Regions from separate parts of the Paenarthrobacter sp. CCNWLY172 genome, predicted to be linked through region 1. Evidence: predicted binding sites of a transcription regulator. Region 1 holds the regulator's gene; each other region holds the start of a gene.

Evidence for each region. The regulator Rex, encoded in region 1, represses fermentation and respiration genes when NADH is low (regulators of the CRP and FNR family bind a similar motif). The targets are predictions, from matches to a motif close to CTTGTGAANNNNTTCACAAG.
Region 2: the regulator Rex is predicted to act here: its motif matches at 2,567-2,586, upstream of WBN73_RS18640 (glyceraldehyde-3-phosphate dehydrogenase).
Region 3: the regulator Rex is predicted to act here: its motif matches at 2,485-2,504, upstream of WBN73_RS14765 (ALF repeat-containing protein).

What each region holds. Positions count from the first base shown of each region.
Region 1 covers NZ_JBBEGB010000001.1:109,184-114,689, reverse strand. Annotated here, with positions in the region: gene WBN73_RS00505 (YceI family protein) at 1-492, shown strand, start outside; gene WBN73_RS00500 (hypothetical protein) at 673-1,386, shown strand; gene WBN73_RS00495 (hypothetical protein) at 1,648-2,394, shown strand; gene WBN73_RS00490 (redox-sensing transcriptional repressor Rex) at 2,444-3,151, opposite strand; gene WBN73_RS00485 (glutaredoxin family protein) at 3,224-3,478, opposite strand; gene WBN73_RS00480 (HAD family hydrolase) at 3,677-4,525, shown strand; gene WBN73_RS00475 (endonuclease domain-containing protein) at 5,016-5,506, shown strand, end outside.
Region 2 covers NZ_JBBEGB010000014.1:64,237-69,742, reverse strand. Annotated here, with positions in the region: gene WBN73_RS18660 (Nif3-like dinuclear metal center hexameric protein) at 1-474, shown strand, start outside; gene WBN73_RS18655 (zinc ribbon domain-containing protein) at 565-1,302, shown strand; gene WBN73_RS18650 (YaaA family protein) at 1,329-2,093, opposite strand; RNA gene rnpB (RNase P RNA component class A) at 2,152-2,544, shown strand; gene WBN73_RS18640 (glyceraldehyde-3-phosphate dehydrogenase) at 2,808-4,295, shown strand; gene WBN73_RS18635 (hypothetical protein) at 4,368-4,577, shown strand; gene WBN73_RS18630 (HNH endonuclease family protein) at 4,695-5,495, shown strand; gene WBN73_RS18625 (acyltransferase domain-containing protein) at 5,480-5,506, opposite strand, start outside.
Region 3 covers NZ_JBBEGB010000009.1:1,517-7,022, reverse strand. Annotated here, with positions in the region: gene WBN73_RS14775 (SDR family oxidoreductase) at 45-908, shown strand; gene WBN73_RS14770 (amino acid permease) at 990-2,426, opposite strand; gene WBN73_RS14765 (ALF repeat-containing protein) at 2,747-4,849, shown strand; gene WBN73_RS14760 (IclR family transcriptional regulator) at 5,026-5,506, shown strand, end outside.

The DNA.
Region 1 (5,506 bases):
ATCGGCTTCACTGTCCGCCACGCAGGCATCAGCAAGGTACGCGGCCAGTTCAAGGACGCTTCAGCCTCCCTCGAAGTTGGCGAAACCCTGGCCGACTCCAAGGTCACCGCCACCATCCAGACCGCCAGCTTCGACTCCGGCGACGTCAACCGCGATGGCCACGTCAAGGGCGAAGACTTCTTCGACGTGGAGAAGTTCCCGGAGATCACGTTCGTGTCCCGCCACGTCAAGGCCAACGGCAACAGCTTCGACCTCGTGGGCGATCTCACAATCAAGGGCGTGACCAAGGAAGTATCCATCGAAACAGAATTCAACGGTGTCGCAGTGGATCCCTTCGGCAACACCCGCGCCGGCGTTTCCGGCGAAACCACCATCAGCCGCAAGGACTTCGGCCTCACCTGGAATGCCGTTCTCGAAGCCGGTGGCGTGTTGGTCAGCGACAAGGTTGTCATCAACCTGGAACTCGCTTTCATCGCACCGGCCGCCGCATAGGCCCTCTCTCCAGACGCGGATTCACCCCAACGGCGCCACCCACAGTCCCCGGCTGTGTGGGGGCGCCGTTTCGCATATCCGGAAGTCACCCCGCAATTGTTCGGCAAACAGCCTGTATTTACCTGCGAGTTGGCTCCGAAGTTCCTATGCAACCTTCAACCTGCGGTCTACAGTGATGCCATGAGTACCCCAGACGAAGCACCACAGCCACAGCAGCCCGGCTCCCAGCCTCCGCAGCCCGGCAATGTTCCTCCTGCGGGTTACCAGCCTCCGCAGGGCTACCAGCCACCCCAGGGTTACCAGCCGCCGTCGCAACCGGGACAATATTCACAGCCCGGCCCCACGCAGCCTGGCCCACCGCAGCCTGGCCCGGGGCAGCCAGCCCCGGGGCAGCCTGGTTTCCACTTCGAGATGCCCACTGACGGGCCCCGCAACTTCAACGACGTCATGCCCCAGGGCGGATTCTCGGGAATGTTCAAGACCCAGGGCCTCCCCACCGAGCTGAAGGTTTCATACTTCATCTGGGTGATCTCCGGACTCCTTGGCCTGCTGTTCGGGCTGATCGGATTCTTCGCGATCATTGCCCTCTTCGCTTTCGCCCCTGGCGTTGCAGCCATCCTGCTGATCATCCTCATCCTCAGCCTGGCGGTGGCAGCGGCACAGGTAGTCCTTGCGATGAAGATGAAGGAAGGCAAAGAGTGGGCCCGCCTCGCCCTCACCATCGTGGCCGGCATCTCCTTGCTCCTCACCATTTTCAGTGCGGCCAGTGCCGGCGGCTCCAGCACGGGCCTTGGCAGCAACTGGTTCGGCTTCCTCGTCAGCGCCGTAGCCGTAGTCCTGATGTGGCTTCCGAATTCCCAACTTTGGTTCAAGGCAGTCAAGGGCCACGCTTAGCGCTGACGCAACTGCCGTCGTCGTGCCTTATCGGCGCCAATACAGGCTGAAGGCCGCGGTAAATCCTGTCGGATTGCCGCGGCTTTCATCATGAAGGCGTAAGCCAACATGATGATTTTTGCCGTGAGCCGGAAATACCTGCGTGGGATCACCTGCAGGGTCAGACCCTGGAGGTACGGTGGAAGCAGAACCACGCTGGGGGCAGGGTCATTTTGCTGATCCCGGCGGCCGCACCAGCAGTCGAACAAGCAAAGGAATGCCATGAGCAACCCTCCCTACCCGCCGTCAAACCCGGGCGATGCCAACCAGCCCGAGCAGCCGGGCACCCAGCCAGCCGCGCCGCAGTACGGCCAGCAGAGCCCCGCCGCGCCGCAGTACGGCCAGCAAAGCCCCGCCGCGCCGCAGTACGGCCAGCAAAGCCCCGCCGCGCCGCAGTACGGCCAGCAGTCATCCCCGTACGGCCAGGCTCCCGGCGCTCCGCAGTACGGACAGGACACCAACTGGCCCAGCCAGCAGCCCGGTCCCACCGCTGTGCCGCCCATGGTTAACTACGCCTTCTGGATGATCGTTGCCGCCGGCATTCTTTCCGCTATCAGCTCGCTTCTGTTGGCCACCACTGGTGCTGATGCCTTCATCAGCGCCATGAACCAGCAGGCAAGCCAGCAGGGTACGGACCTCCCCGAAGGGTCCATGGAAGGCATGCGCGGTGTGATCGGCGTCAGCGCCGTCGTAGGCGCTGTTCTGGCCCTCGGTCTCTACGCCTTGGTCGCTTTCCCCGTCCGCAAGGGCAAGAACTGGGCACGGATCCTGGGCACCGTCTTCGCCGCCATCTCCGTCCTGGGCCTCACCGGCCTGTTCCAGTTCGGTGCCACCTACGGCATCCTGCAGCTCATCGTGATCCTGCTGGGAGTCGCGGCGATCGTCATGCTGTACCTGCCGGCGTCGGCCCCGTACTTCCGCAAGGCGCAGCCCTTCGGCAACCCGTACCAGAACCCGTACGGCCGCTAAACACCCAGAGTTCAAGACGCTTCAAACGCGGGCGCGGACCCGGCGAAGGCTAAACAGCCTGGCCCGGTGTCTGCGCCCGTTGTGCGTGGTACGCCAAAATCTGGAGTTCCGTGGCCATGTCCACCTTGCGGAGGTTCACGTGCGGAGGAACCTGCAACAGCACCGGCGCGAAGCTGAGGATGCTCCGGATCCCGGCGGCAATCACGCGGTCGCATACAGCCTGCGCTACGGTGGCGGGCAGGGCCAGCACCACCATGTTGGTGTGGGTCCGTTCAAGGACCCGCTCAAGCTCCGCGGAGTCGCTGACGCGAAGCCACCCTACTTCGTTACCGATCACCATGGGGTCGGCGTCGAAGATGGCTACAACGTCGAAGCCGCGGGACTCAAAGCCGCCATACCGGGCCAGGGCCTTGCCGAGGTTACCTGCGCCCACGATGGCAACTTTCCAGTCATGGGTCAGACCCAGGGCGGCGGCAATGTGGCGGCTCAAGTACTGGACTTCATAGCCGACACCGCGCGTCCCATACGAGCCCACATAGGAAAGATCCTTGCGCAGGGTGGACGAGCTGACACCTGAGGCTTCCGCCAATGCTTCGGACGAAACCCGCTCCACGCCTTCGGCCAACAGGGAGTTGAGCGCGCGCAAATAGAGCGTCATCCGGGCCACGGCCGCGGGCGGGATCTGCTTTGTGGCAGGTTCGTTGTCCCCGGTTGCAGCCTCCGGGGACGGTTCCAGCGCAGTCACGGTATTCTCCATTGCGTCGCTTTGTTGTTCCACTCTATGACCCCCGGGCGGACTCAACAAAAGCCATTACCAACGGGTAACCCCTCAGCCCTCCAGGACCTTCTTCAGGGTGCGGGTGAGCCGTTCCTCGTCAATCTTCCAAAAATCTCGCTGGACGCCGTCCACCAGCACCACGGGAATCTCTTCCGCGAAGCGCTCTTGCAGTTGGGGGTCGCCGTCGATCAGCTGCTCCTTCCACTGCACGCCAAGACTTTTAGTGACACGCTCGACGGCGGCACGCGCCGCGGTGCACAGGTGGCAGTCAGCTTTGGTGAGGAGAACGACGTCGGGAATAGCCATATCTCAAAGGTACCGGCCAACCCTCTCTCACATCCCGAGCCCTTCCGGCTAACCCTCTCTCGCATCCCGAGCCCTTCCGGCCAACCCTCTCTCACATCCCGAGCCCTTCCGGCCAACCCTCTCTCACATCCCGAGCCCTTCTGTGACGCCACCGTGCGCCCTCGAACGCGGACCGCGGCGATTGACTAGACTCAAGGCATGCCCGAGGAGAAGAACGCCGCCGTGGTCGCAGATGCCTTGGTGCAGAAGCCCATAGTGCAGAAGGCCAACGTGCAGAAGCGCACGGGCGAGGCCGCCTTCTTCGACGTCGACAACACCTTGATGAAGGGCGCCAGCCTCTTCCATGTGGCCCGCAAGATGTACGAACGCAAGGCCTTCACATTGTCGCAAGCGGCCGGCTTCGCCTGGAAGCAGTTCAAATTCGTCATGCGCGGCGAGAACATGGAAGACGTCCACTCGGTCCGCGACTCCGCGCTTACCCTTGCTGCCGGCATCACTGTGGATGACATCAAGGCCCTGGGTGAAGAGGTCTACGACGAAATGATCGAGTCGCGGATCTGGCCGGGGACCAAGGCCCTCGCGGAACAGCATCTCAGGGTTGGACGCAAGGTCTGGCTCGTCACGGCTACACCCATCGAGGTGGCCACGGTCATTTCCACCAGGCTCGGACTCACCGGCGCCCTTGGCACCGTGGGTGAAGTGGAAGGTGGCATGTACACAGGGAAACTTGTGGGCGACATCCTGCACGGGCCGGCGAAGGCAGTCGCAGTTCAGCTCGTCGCCGATCGTGAGGGCCTGGATCTGGATCATTGCTGGGCGTACAGCGATTCCGCCAACGACATACCTTTGCTCACCATGGTGGGTCATCCCGTGGTGATCAACCCGGACGCCAGGTTGCGCCGGCACGCCCGCGAGAACAACTGGCCCGTGTACGACTTCCGTTCCGGTCGCCGCGCAGCAACGCTTGGGCTCAAGGCCGCCACGGTTGGCGGGGCGGTCTACGGCCTGTGGCGGGGTTTCTCAAGGTTCCGCGGCCCCCGCATCTGACCCTCTCTCACATCCCTCGGGCTTGACCCGGGCCCTCTCTCACATCCCTCGGGCTTGACCCGAACCCTCTCTCACATCCCTCGATGGCCTCAACGAGCCTGTGGATAACTTACGATGACTCAAGCGTTTCTGGGCGAGAATGCCAGATATGCAGAACGCCAGGCCCCTTCCGCCCCGACTGACCAACGCACCATTCACCATTGACGAGGCCGAGGCCGCAGGCCTGAAGCAATCGCACCTGTGGAATCGTGTAGGAATAGATGGGGTGAGCCGGGGCCTTTACCGTCCATCGGATTGGGATTTTGAGCTATCGGCGGCTGCAAGGTCACTGTCAGCCGCAAGTCCAGGGGCCTGGATATCCCATGTAACGGCTGCGAGGCTACATGGCGTGTGCCTTCCACCGTGGCTGTCTGATTCCAATGAATTGCATCTCAGCAAGCCGAGGCATCTCCCGTCCGTCCGCCGCAAAGGCGTAATCGGACACACGGTAGTGGCCTCCGCCGACGAGATCGAGAATGTTCAGGGCATCCGGATCAGCACTCGGTCGCGTACCTGGTTGGATCTTGCAAGACGCCTTCCGCTCGCCGACCTGGTCTGCATGGGTGACGAGCTCATTCGCAGACCCAGGCCGGACTTCGAAGCACGCGATAAACCGTTCACCACGCTGGAGGCACTTCGCGGGCTGGTGGGCAGGCACCGCAATCTACAGGGCGTCGTCAGGGCACGAGAAGCATTGGAGCTCATGCGTATTGGCTCCGACTCCGCGCCCGAGTCACTGCTCCGCTTGGCAATGTTGGACGCCGGTATCCCCGAACCGGAGTTGCAGGTGCTACTCCGCCCGAACGATCCTTTTTCGCCGTCCGCGGACTTGGGCTTCCGTGGCCGGCGGGTAGCAATACAGTACGACGGCGGCCATCACCTTGGGCGCGAACAGATATTTAGCGATCGGCGACGCGACAAGGCGTTCGAAGCAGCAGGCTG
Region 2 (5,506 bases), on a different contig from region 1:
GTGGAGCCGCTGACTCCGGCTGCCAACGGCTTGCCTGAAGAGGGCATCGGCCGCGTGGGTGACCTTCCGGAACTCATCACGCTCGGTGATTTCGCGGCGAGGGTCTTTGAAATGCTGCCTGCAGTGGCCGGCGGCGTCCGCGTGGCCGGTGACAAGGACGGGCTGGTGCGGCGGGTTGCCGTCTGCGGCGGCGCCGGCGACAGCTTGTTCGACGCCGTTCGTGCCAGCCATGCCGACGTATACGTGACCGCTGACATGCGCCACCACCCGGCCTCCGAAGCCCGTGAGGGTGCAAGCAATGGCCGGCCATATTTGATCGACGTTTCACACTTTGCCAGCGAGTGGCTGTGGCTGCCTGCCGCCGCAGAAGCGCTGGGCAACGTGCTCGCAGACCAAGGCTACGACGTCGAGATCCGTGTCAGCAGCACCAACAGCGATCCCTGGGACTTCATACTCACTCCCGGCGGGGACTAGAGTCTAGAAGGATACGGACGGTCTCAACAGGATGGGGCCGGTCCGGCCGGAACTGATCTCCAGGCCCGGCATCGATAAGCGGAGGTAAGCGTGGCGAAAGCAGCACCGGCAGAACAACTGAAATTGCTTGAACTGCAGGGACTGGATGCCAAGCTGAAGTCGCTGGCCGGCCGTCGGAAAGTCCTGGAGACGGATCCCCGGATCACGGACCTCACGGATGCGCTGAGCGTGGCCAACGGCGAACTGGGGGCAGCCAAAGTTGCCGTCCATGACGCCGAGGCCGAACTTCGCCGGGCGGAAGCCGACGTGGAGCAGGTGGCCACCCGCATTGAGCGTGACGAGACCCGGCTCAACAGCGGCACCGGCCTGTCCAAGGATCTGGTGGCGCTCCAAAGCGACATTGCCTCACTGAATAAGCGCCGCTCTGACCTTGAAGACGTCGAGCTCGAGATCCTGGAACGCTTGGATACGTTGCGCGAACGCCAGGCTGCCCAGCAGGTGATCGTCGATGACATCCAGGGATCCTTCGGCAGCATCCGGGCAGAACTCGATGAGGCGATCGCAGAGATCGCCGCTGAAGAGACGGTGGTGCGGGGCCAGCGCGCGGCTTTTGCGGAGGCTTTGGATGCCGGCCTCCTGGCCGTATACGAGAAGACCATTGCCAAGAGGGGAGTGGGCGCTGCCCGGCTGTTCCACGGCAAATCCGAGGGATCCGGCATGATGCTCAGCCCGGGAGACCTCGCCGAAGTCAAAGCCGCCGCGGAAGATGACATCGTGTTCTGCCCGGACTCAGGCGTTATCTTGGTCCGTTCGGCAGACTGGAACTGACAGGGCCTCAGCTAGCCGGCCCGAACTCAGCTGGACAGGACGATGTTGAGCGCGTGGGGCTTGCGGGAAGTGCCCTCAACGAGTTCTGCCGTCCAGACTTCGCCGGCAGCCTTCAGGAGTTGATCCGGGGTTGCCGGCGCCTTGCCACGCCGGGTGATCAAGTGCCGCGCCAATTCTCCGCGGGTGTGCTTGGCGAAGTGGCTCACCACTGTGCGCTTGCCGTTGGCTTCATTGAAGACGTTGACGTTGACCGTCTGCGCGGCTGGGGGAGCCCAAGCAGCGGCATAGGTGCTGGAGCGGCAATCCACCATGAGTTCGCCGTCGGCACGTGAGGCGAGGGCGGCGTTAAGCTGCGGCTTCCAGAACGAGGCGAGGCGTCCGACGTCGGGCAGTGCCGTTCCCATGGACAGCCGGTAGGCAGGCACATGGTCGTCAAAGCCGATGGCGCCCCAGAGGGCGGACACCACCAGAATGGATTCAGTGGCCTTACGGCGCTGGATTGGCGTCATGCTGTTATAGCCCAGGGCGTCGTAAAGCACGCCCGAATACACCTGGTGCGCAGGGGCTGCCGGTTCGGTACGGAGCCGGGTATTACGTTCGACGTCGTCCCGCAACGAGGCGCCGACGCCCAGGAGGGAAAGTGCGTCCTCGTGTGCGCTCACTGTGCCCAAAGCCTCGAGCACTTTTGCCCGGTAAGGATTCAGCTCCGGAAAGCTCAGCGACTCCCACTCGATGACGGGACCTTTGGGGGCAGGGGTCTTGCCTTCGGAAGGCGGCAGCAGAATCAGCACCCGTCGATATTACCGCCGGACTTTGGCCGGTCCCAACGCCGGTAGACTGGACGGCGGATGGGTCGACCAGGCGGTCGCGCGTCACGAAAGTGGCTCGAGGAACGTCCGGGCTCCGTAGAGCAGGGTGGTGGGTAACGCCCACTCGGGGTAACCCGCAGGCCAGTGCCACAGAGAACAGACCGCCTGCGCTGCGTGATGTTTTTCATCGCGGAGCAGCAGGTAAGGGTGAAACGGTGGTGTAAGAGACCACCAGCTCCCTGGGTGACCGGGGAGGCTAGGTAAACCCCACCCGGAGCAAGGCCAGACAGGACACGTTTGAGGGCTGCTCGCCCGAGTGTCCGGGTAGGCTGCTGGAGGGCGTCGGCAACGGCGTTCGTAGATGGATGGCCGCCACTCCCTTTCCGGTAACGGTAGGGGATGACAGAACCCGGCGTATCGGTCGACCCATCCATTTATGACTCGCGTAAACGCGCCGTGTGAGTGATTTCACGCCCCTGGGCGGCCTACGCCCCCTCCTTCCGCCCTAGAATGGTTACTGAACGTAGATGTTCTGCCGCCGGGACTGCGTTCGCAGCCGGCGGATTTTCTTTGCTCTCGTTCAAGGCGCTGTGGGTGGACCGAAGCCCGCCGGCGCATGTGCCGCAGGACTACTCCGGGCGGCCGCTGCCATCTGCATACGAGGACGTATGTGGTTGACCCAAGGAAGGTAGTTCTGTGAGCCAGACGTCAGATTCTTGTCTTGATAAGTGGATGGGCCGGGAGGCTCTCGCCGAGGCCATGATTCCGGTGATCGGCCGGCTGTACCGGGAAAACAACGTGGTCACCAGCATCCATGGCCGCAGCCTGATCAACAAGTCCACCATGAACATCCTCAAGGCGCACCGATTTGCCCGCCGGATGAGCAACCACGAGCTCCTGCTCGAAGAGACCGCACCCTTGCTGAACGCCCTGTCGGAGCTGGAACTCGGCGCAGCAGCCATTGACATCGCGCGCCTGACCGAAAAGTTCCGGGCAGAAGGCAATGGCGCCTCCCTGGACGAGTACTTGCGCGCTGAACTTGCCGAGATCGTGGGCAAGCGCGGCGCTGACGACCGGACCAGCACCGACGTCGTGCTTTACGGCTTCGGCCGGATCGGCCGTCTCCTGGCCCGCATCCTCATCGAAAAGGCCGGCGGCGGACACGGCCTTCGACTCCGTGCGATCGTAGTGCGCAAGGGCGCCGAGAATGATCTTGTGAAGCGCGCGAGCCTGCTGCGCCGCGACTCCGTGCACGGCTCCTTCGAGGGCACCATCCGCGTTGACGAGGAAGCCAACACCATCACTGCCAACGGCGTGCAGGTCCAGGTCATCTACTCGGACAACCCCGCCACGGTGGACTACACCGCCTACGGAATCAAGGACGCCCTGGTAGTCGACAACACGGGCCGCTGGCGCGACGCTGAGGGCCTCTCCCAGCACCTGCAAAGCAAGGGTGCTGCCCGCGTCCTGCTCACAGCTCCGGGCAAGGGCGACCTCAAGAACATCGTCCACGGCATCAACCACAAGGACATCTCGGACGATGACAAGATCGTCACTGCTGCTTCCTGCACCACCAACGCCATTACACCGGTGCTCAAGGCCATCAATGACAAGTTCGGCATCATCCACGGCCACGTGGAAACAGTGCACTCGTTCACGAACGACCAGAACCTTATTGACAACTTCCACAAGGGCGATCGCCGCGGACGTTCCGCTGCGCTGAACATGGTCATCACCGAAACCGGTGCCGCCAAGGCCGTGGCCAAGGCTCTGCCGGAACTTCAGGGCAAGTTGACCGGCAATGCCATCCGCGTTCCCACGCCGGATGTTTCCATGGCCATCCTCAACCTGAACCTGGAAAAGGGCACCACCCGGGACGAAGTCAACGACTTCCTTCGCGAAATGTCCTTGCACTCCGATCTTCGGAAGCAGATCGACTACATCGATTCTCCCGATGTTGTCTCAACGGACTTCGTCGGCTCGCGCCGTGCAGGCATCGTCGACGGCCTGGCAACGATCTCCAATGACAAGAACCTCGTACTTTACGTTTGGTACGACAACGAGTTCGGTTACTCATGCCAGGTTGTCCGTGTCATGGAGGAAATGGCCGGCGTCAACCCGCCGTCGTTCCCTGCCCGCGACGTCGTGGCTCCCATCGCCGTTCTGGAAACGGCCGGCGCCTAGTAGCCGTAAGTATTCGCGGGTTTCCCGGCTGAATCACTGGTATCAGCCGGGAAACCTGACCAAAATGGGTTCATGGAAAATGAATCAACTTTGGAGCACGAAACAGCACTGGAACACGCACTGGACGTAGCCCGAGCCAATCACAAACAAGCCCAAAAACTCCTGGATCAGGCTGTTGCGGCCAACGCCTCCGGCGACGTCCCGGACCAACGGGTGGAGCAACTGCGGGCACTCCTCGCGCTGGCAACCGAGGACCTCCAACGCGTGCTGCGCGAGCAATAAACCCGGAGATCCGCCCCCACGGTGTGACTTCTCCTACACACTGTGGATACCGGCTCTTTCTGTCGGGGCCTTGTCCTACGCTCGTAGGACATGCCTGCCCCCACTGGACGGAGTCCCTTGAGTATCACCTGGTCTGCCTACAAACGCGCCCGCCGCAGATCCCGGCAAGCATGGACGATTCTCGCCTTGGCTGCCGCAACCATCGTGGCGGCGCTTTCCTGGTTTTTCACCGCGGGCCAATTCTCCGCAGCAGATCCGTGGGTAGCAGGACCCAACGAAGCGCCCGTTTACAACCCCCTCTGGATGAAACCCGTGCGCGGCGCCGCCCCGGTGACTGCCGAGAAGGCCGCCGATGCCTTGGACCGGCTGCCGGTCAAGGGCAGGGCCCCCAAATCAGACTATGACCGGGCGGCCTTCGGACAGGCCTGGGCCGATGCCGACCGTAACGGGTGCGACACCAGGAACGACATCCTCCGGCGTGACCTTTCCGCTGTCGAGTTCACAGAAGGATCTTCCTGCAAGGTGGCCGGTGGCAGTTTCAACGAACCCTACACCGGGGCACAGGTGGTTTTCAGGCGGGGGCAGGAAACAAGTGCGGCCGTCCAAATCGACCATGTGGTTGCCTTGGCGGACGCATGGCAAAAAGGGGCACAACACCTGACCGTTCAGCAGCGGCAGACTTTCGCCAACGATCCTTTGAACCTGATTGCGGCCGACGGTCCTGCGAACGTCAAAAAAGGGGCGGGTGACGCTGCGACGTGGCTGCCGGCCAACAAGAACTTCCGCTGCCACTACGTCGCCCGGCAAATTTCCGTGAAGGCCGCGTACAAGCTCTGGGTAACACAGGCGGAAAAGGACGCCATGAAGGGCGTACTCTCCTCCTGTCCGGAGCAACAGACCATCTACAGCTCGAGGTGACCGTGCCCCAA
Region 3 (5,506 bases), on a different contig from region 1:
GTGATCGATGACCGACCCATTAACTTCCTTGAAAGGAACCAGTCATGAGCATCGTCATTACCGGAGCAACAGGCCAGCTGGGCCGCCACGTCATAGAGGCCCTCCTTGAGCGCAATGTCCCCGCTGACAGCATTGTTGCCACAGGGCGCTCCATCGAAAAGCTGTCCGGCTTTGTTGCCCGCGGCGTTCGCGCGGCTGCAATGGACTACGACGACCCCGCTTCGGTGGCCCAAGCGCTTAAGGGAGCCACCAAGGTCCTTCTTATTTCGGGAAGCGCCGTCGGTCAGCGGGTAGAGCAGCACCGCACGGTCATCGAGGCAGCAAAGGCCGAGGGCGTGGAACTTCTGGCCTACACCAGCATTGCCAACGCAGACACCACCCGCATGAAGCTGGCCGCAGAGCACCAGGCCACGGAATCCATCCTGAAGGAATCAGGCGTCCCCTTTGCCCTCCTTCGCAACAGCTGGTACATCGAGAACTACACCGACCAGTTGCCGGGAACGCTTGCCCAGGGAGCGCTTGCCGGCAGCGCCGGAAACGGCAAGGTCAGCGGTGCTTCCCGCGCAGACTATGCGCAGGCCGCAGCCGCGGTCCTGGTCGCGGAGCACCAAGCCGGGAAGATCTACGAATTGGGCGGGGATGAGGCCTTTACCTTGGACGAGTTGGCCGCCGAAATCAGCGCTGCATCAGGCAAATCAATCGAATACCGGGACCTCCCGGCAGACCAGTACGCCGATCTCCTGACGGGCGCAGGGGTACCCGAAGGCTTCGCGCAGATCCTGGCGGATACCGATCTGGGCATTGGCCGTGGCGATCTTTTGGTGACCACCGGTGATCTCCGGAAACTGATCGGGCGCCCGGCAACTGCCTTGTCCGAGGCCGTGCGCTCCGCAGCTGCTGCCATCTGAGCTTGACCCCCTCGCGGGGCGACAGTTAATGCCAATGTTCCGCGTGAACATTGGCATTAACTGTCGTTTCGGCGCAGTGAATCAGGCGGTTTCGTCCACCAGTTCTGCCCGGCGCAGGCCGCCACCGCGGACCCAGAGTTTGTAGGCCACGAACAGCAGGACCAACCAGGTACCGCCGACATACAGGGCTACCCGGGTGTCCTCGAAAACGCCGAGGATGATGATGACCATCGCCATGAAGGCCATGGTCAGGATGGACGCAGCAGGCCACAGCGGAGAACCGAATTCCGACGCCGGCAGCCCCTTGCGCTTGATTTCCCGCTTCATGGCCACGTGTGACGCCAGGATCATCACCCAGACCCACACAGTGGCAAAGGTGGCGATCGATGCGATGAGCACAAAGACGTCCTCGGGAATCACGGCGTTCAGCACCACGCCAACCAGCAGGATGCAGCCCATCATCACCACTGTCATCCACGGAACGCCGTGCCGCGAGATCTTACTGAAGCTCTTCGGTGCGTGACCCTGTTGAGCGAGGCCGAACAGGATGCGGCCGGCTCCGAAGATGTCGCTGTTGATAGCGGAGAGCGCGGCGGTAATGACTACGGCGTTGAGGATGTGCGGTGCGGCCGGGATGCCCAGGCCGTCGAAGATCTGCACGAACGGGCTGCCGCTGCTGCCGATCTCGTTCCACGGGAAGATACTCATCAGCACACCCAACGTCAGCACGTAGAAGAGCAGCACGCGGACCGGCACGGTATTAACGGCCTGCGGGATGACTTTCTTGGGGTTGGTGGCTTCGCCCGCGGTAATGCCGATGGTTTCGATCCCGCCAAAGGCAAACATCACCACGGCGAACGCGGCCAGAAGCCCCTCGAAGCCGTTCGGGAAGAAACCACCGTGGTTCACAAGGTTCCCCAGTCCCGGTGCCACGCCGCCGCCGTCGCCCGTTTGGAAGCCGAACACCACAATCGCTGCACCGCCCACGATCATGGCGATGATCGCCACCACCTTGATGAGCGAGAACCAGAACTCAAGTTCGCCGAACACCTTCACGCTGAGCAGGTTCATGGCGCCAAGGAACAGAATGATCGCGAGCACCCAGATCCATCTGTCCACCTGGGGGAACCAGAACCCCATATAGATACTGAAGGCAGTGACGTCGGCGATGGCCACAATGGCCATCTCGAACACGTACGTCCACCCGGTCACGAATCCCGCGAACGGTCCCAGATACTTCGACGCGTACTGGCCGAAGGACCCGGACACGGGGTGTCGGACGGCCATTTCGCCGAGGGCGCGCATCACCATGAACACGGCCGCGCCGCCAATGATGTAGGCCAGCAGGACGGCCGGGCCGGCTTTCTGAATCGCAGAAGCAGAGCCGTAGAAGAGGCCCGTGCCGATTGCGGATCCGAGGGCCATGAAGCGGATATGGCGGACGTTCAGGCCTCGGCTGAGCGCCGTACCCGCGGCCTGGAGGACAGAGTTCTCCGGGGCCAGCTTGGTTTGTTGCATAGTAAAACCTTCTCGTCTTTGGGAGGGGATCGCTATCCAGCAGATCACTTTTGGGCCTCTTGTGATCGGACTCACGGGGGTTTGGTGTCTTTGATCGCAGACACTGCTGCTTTGACGGACAGGGCCGCTGTAACGGACAGGGCTGCTTTAACTGACGGGGCTGCTTTAACTGACGGGGCGGTTTTGGGAGGGTGGTCAAAGTCATAGTCTTCGTTCGGATATGATGACCGCGGACAGCTCATCAATACGGTCAGGCATCCCTCGTTTTCAGCCTCGCCCCCTTGAATTCAGCGCTGCCACCGCATCCTTATGGGGGACTTTTGATTTCTGTACTTCGTCACACTCGAAGCCGTTGGGCCGCTGCCGTTGTTGCCGTTGTGGCTGGCGCGTCTTTGCTCTTTGCATCCCCAGCGCAGGCGTACGACATTCCCGATTTTGAGGTTCCCAGCGCATCGCAGGCTCCTTTGCCGTATGTCCAGCGGGCCACTGACACGGCGGGCGTCCTTGAGCTGTGGAGGACGGGTGGCCCGGCCGCCCGGGCAGCAGCGGCGTCGGCCCTGGTGGGCGGCGCAGGTGCGGTCCAGGCATTCGTCGACGGCGGACAGGACGCCCTGCTGGCAGCGGACCGCAAGCAGTTGGTCACCGAGCTGACGGAGCGGGGGAGCGGGCATGTTCGCTCCGTCGCTCAGAAGATCCTTGCTACCGGTGATCCGGGCAAGATCGATGCCTTCCTCGCAGAAGGCTGGGCCGGAACATGGCGGGGTGAACTCCGGACCGTGGCCACCTACTTCCTTCACTACGGCAACGTCCACGTTCAACGGGAGGCGACCAAAAGCCTCGACGAAGGCGAAAAAGCCGTGGAGCAGTTCGTCCTGACCGGGTGGAGGGACAAGGCAAAGATGGCAGACCGCCAATCGGCATATGGCCTCATTGCTTCCGGGAATCCTGCCGTTTCTGTTGCTGCCAAGGCAGCGCTGGAAACCGACGACTCTGAGATCGTGGCTGATTTCCTGCGCTATGGGCAGTTCGTTGCAGGCGACCATCACGCTGAGGCGGCCGCCGTGACTGCGCTGCTCCAGCAGGTCAAGGACGACATCAAGGCCAACCCCGTCGGGGCCGCAGGAGTAGCTGACCGAGCGAAGACCGCCGTCGAACAGGCCAGGAGCGCCGCTGCGGCTGCACGGAAAGCAGACACAACACGTCTGAGTGTTGATCGTGATCTCCTCAGTGCCCAGGCTGTTCCGCGAAATGTCCTGGACAGCGCAAGCGTGGCTTCCGAGAAGCCGTTCAAGGAATCCTTTGCAAAAGCCGCCAAGGAATTGCCCGGACTTCTGGTGACCCTCACCGCTCCCGGTGCCAACCTTGACGCACTGATCAAGGAGGCCCGGCAGGTCACCCTGGATCTCGCACTGGTCGGCACGCCTGAGGTGAAGAAGTCCGCCGCGACTGCCTTGTTGGGCGGGGATTCGGCCATCAAGGACTTCGTCACCACGGGCTACGGTGAGGCTGTCAGGTTGGACTCAAGCGGTGTATCTGCGTTCGGCGCGGACCGTCAGCGGGTCTATCAACTACTGGCCCAGGGCGGCAGTCACGTCAACAAAGCCGCGGATATTGCCTTGGGCTCTGCCAACCACGCAGATGTCCGCTATTTCCTTGAGTATGGTTTCGCTGCTGCGCAAGACCTGGACAACCGCATCCTTGCCTACGCCACCCTGGACAAGGGGGCGGAACGGCGGGCGGCTGCCACTGTGGCGCTGGAGGGCAACCGGGCTGACCTTCGGGCGTTCGCCGCCGCCGGGCAGTTTGCTGCTGCCAAGCGCGACGAAGCCACCGCCGCCCACGTTGCCTCGATCGACGCCATGATTGCCGAACTCGCCGGGTTGGCGGATAGGGCAGCGCTCGACGCCGGTACAGCGGCCGCCGCTGAGAAGGCCGCCGAAGCGGCTCGCCAAGCAGAGGCAGCGAAAGCCGCCGAAGCAGCCCGTGCGGCAGAAGCAGCAAGGACCGCTGCGGCGGCAGAGCAGGCGCGCGGGAAGCTTCCGTTGAACGTACCAAGGGCTGATTCTTCCGAACTGTTCGGAGCAGCTCCCACCGTGGTGCCATGGCCGCAGGCGCCAGTTCCCGCCGTCGCGCTTCCCGTCACAGGCGAGGCGCCGGACGGCGAGCCTGTTGATGCTGAACGTCCGGACATCACAGATGTCGATGTTCCGCCGGCTGCGACGTGGCCCAGCGAGTCGGCGTCGGAGGAGTCGTTGTCGCAAGAGGCGGCGGCTCCCTTGGCAGCTTCATCTGCCGGGCTGGGCGGTTGGACGATCGGCCTGATTGCGGCGCTGGTCCTCGCTGCTGCCGGTGCCATCACCTTCCTGCTCCGCAGGAAAGGTCCAGTGCCGGCGACGGCAACTGCCCCGGCCCCGAAGCCGTAGCCCGGGTCCTGCCCCAGCCCCGGCCAATGGCTGGGGCTAGCAGGAACAGTCTGGTACTCCAGACACCGGGCAAGCCTGACGGGTTGGCTGCGGAGCCCCCCAGGGTGCACGCTTGAGTACGGGATACCGGACAGTCGCATGTTCCGCTGGTCCCGAACCCTGAGCAGTGAGGAACCATGACAACGTCGCCAGTGGCACCAGGCAAGGCCACTTCCAAAGTCCCTGCCGCCGAGAATACCCTGCGGATCCTGAAGCTGCTGGCCTCGCGACGAGGCCCAATGGCGGCGTCAAACATCGCCACGGCACTGGGCTTGCCACGATCCAGCGTCTACCACCTGTTGGGTGTGATGGAGGCCAACGGCTTCGTCCTGCACCTCCACGAAGAGCAGCGATACGGGCTCGGCATCAGCGCCTTCGAACTCAGCTCGGCATACTCACGCCAGGAGCCTTTGTCCCGGCTTGGCCGGCCCATGCTCGCGTCACTGGTTGATGTGATCGGCGAAAGCGCGCACCTCGCGGTGCTTCATGGCCGCGACGTCCTCTACATCGTGGAGGAACGCGCCAAGAACCGCCCCAGCCTGGTGACCGACGTCGGGGTCCGCCTGCCCAGCCACCTCACCGCGTCAGGCCGCGCCATCCTGGCCGCACTGCCAAAGT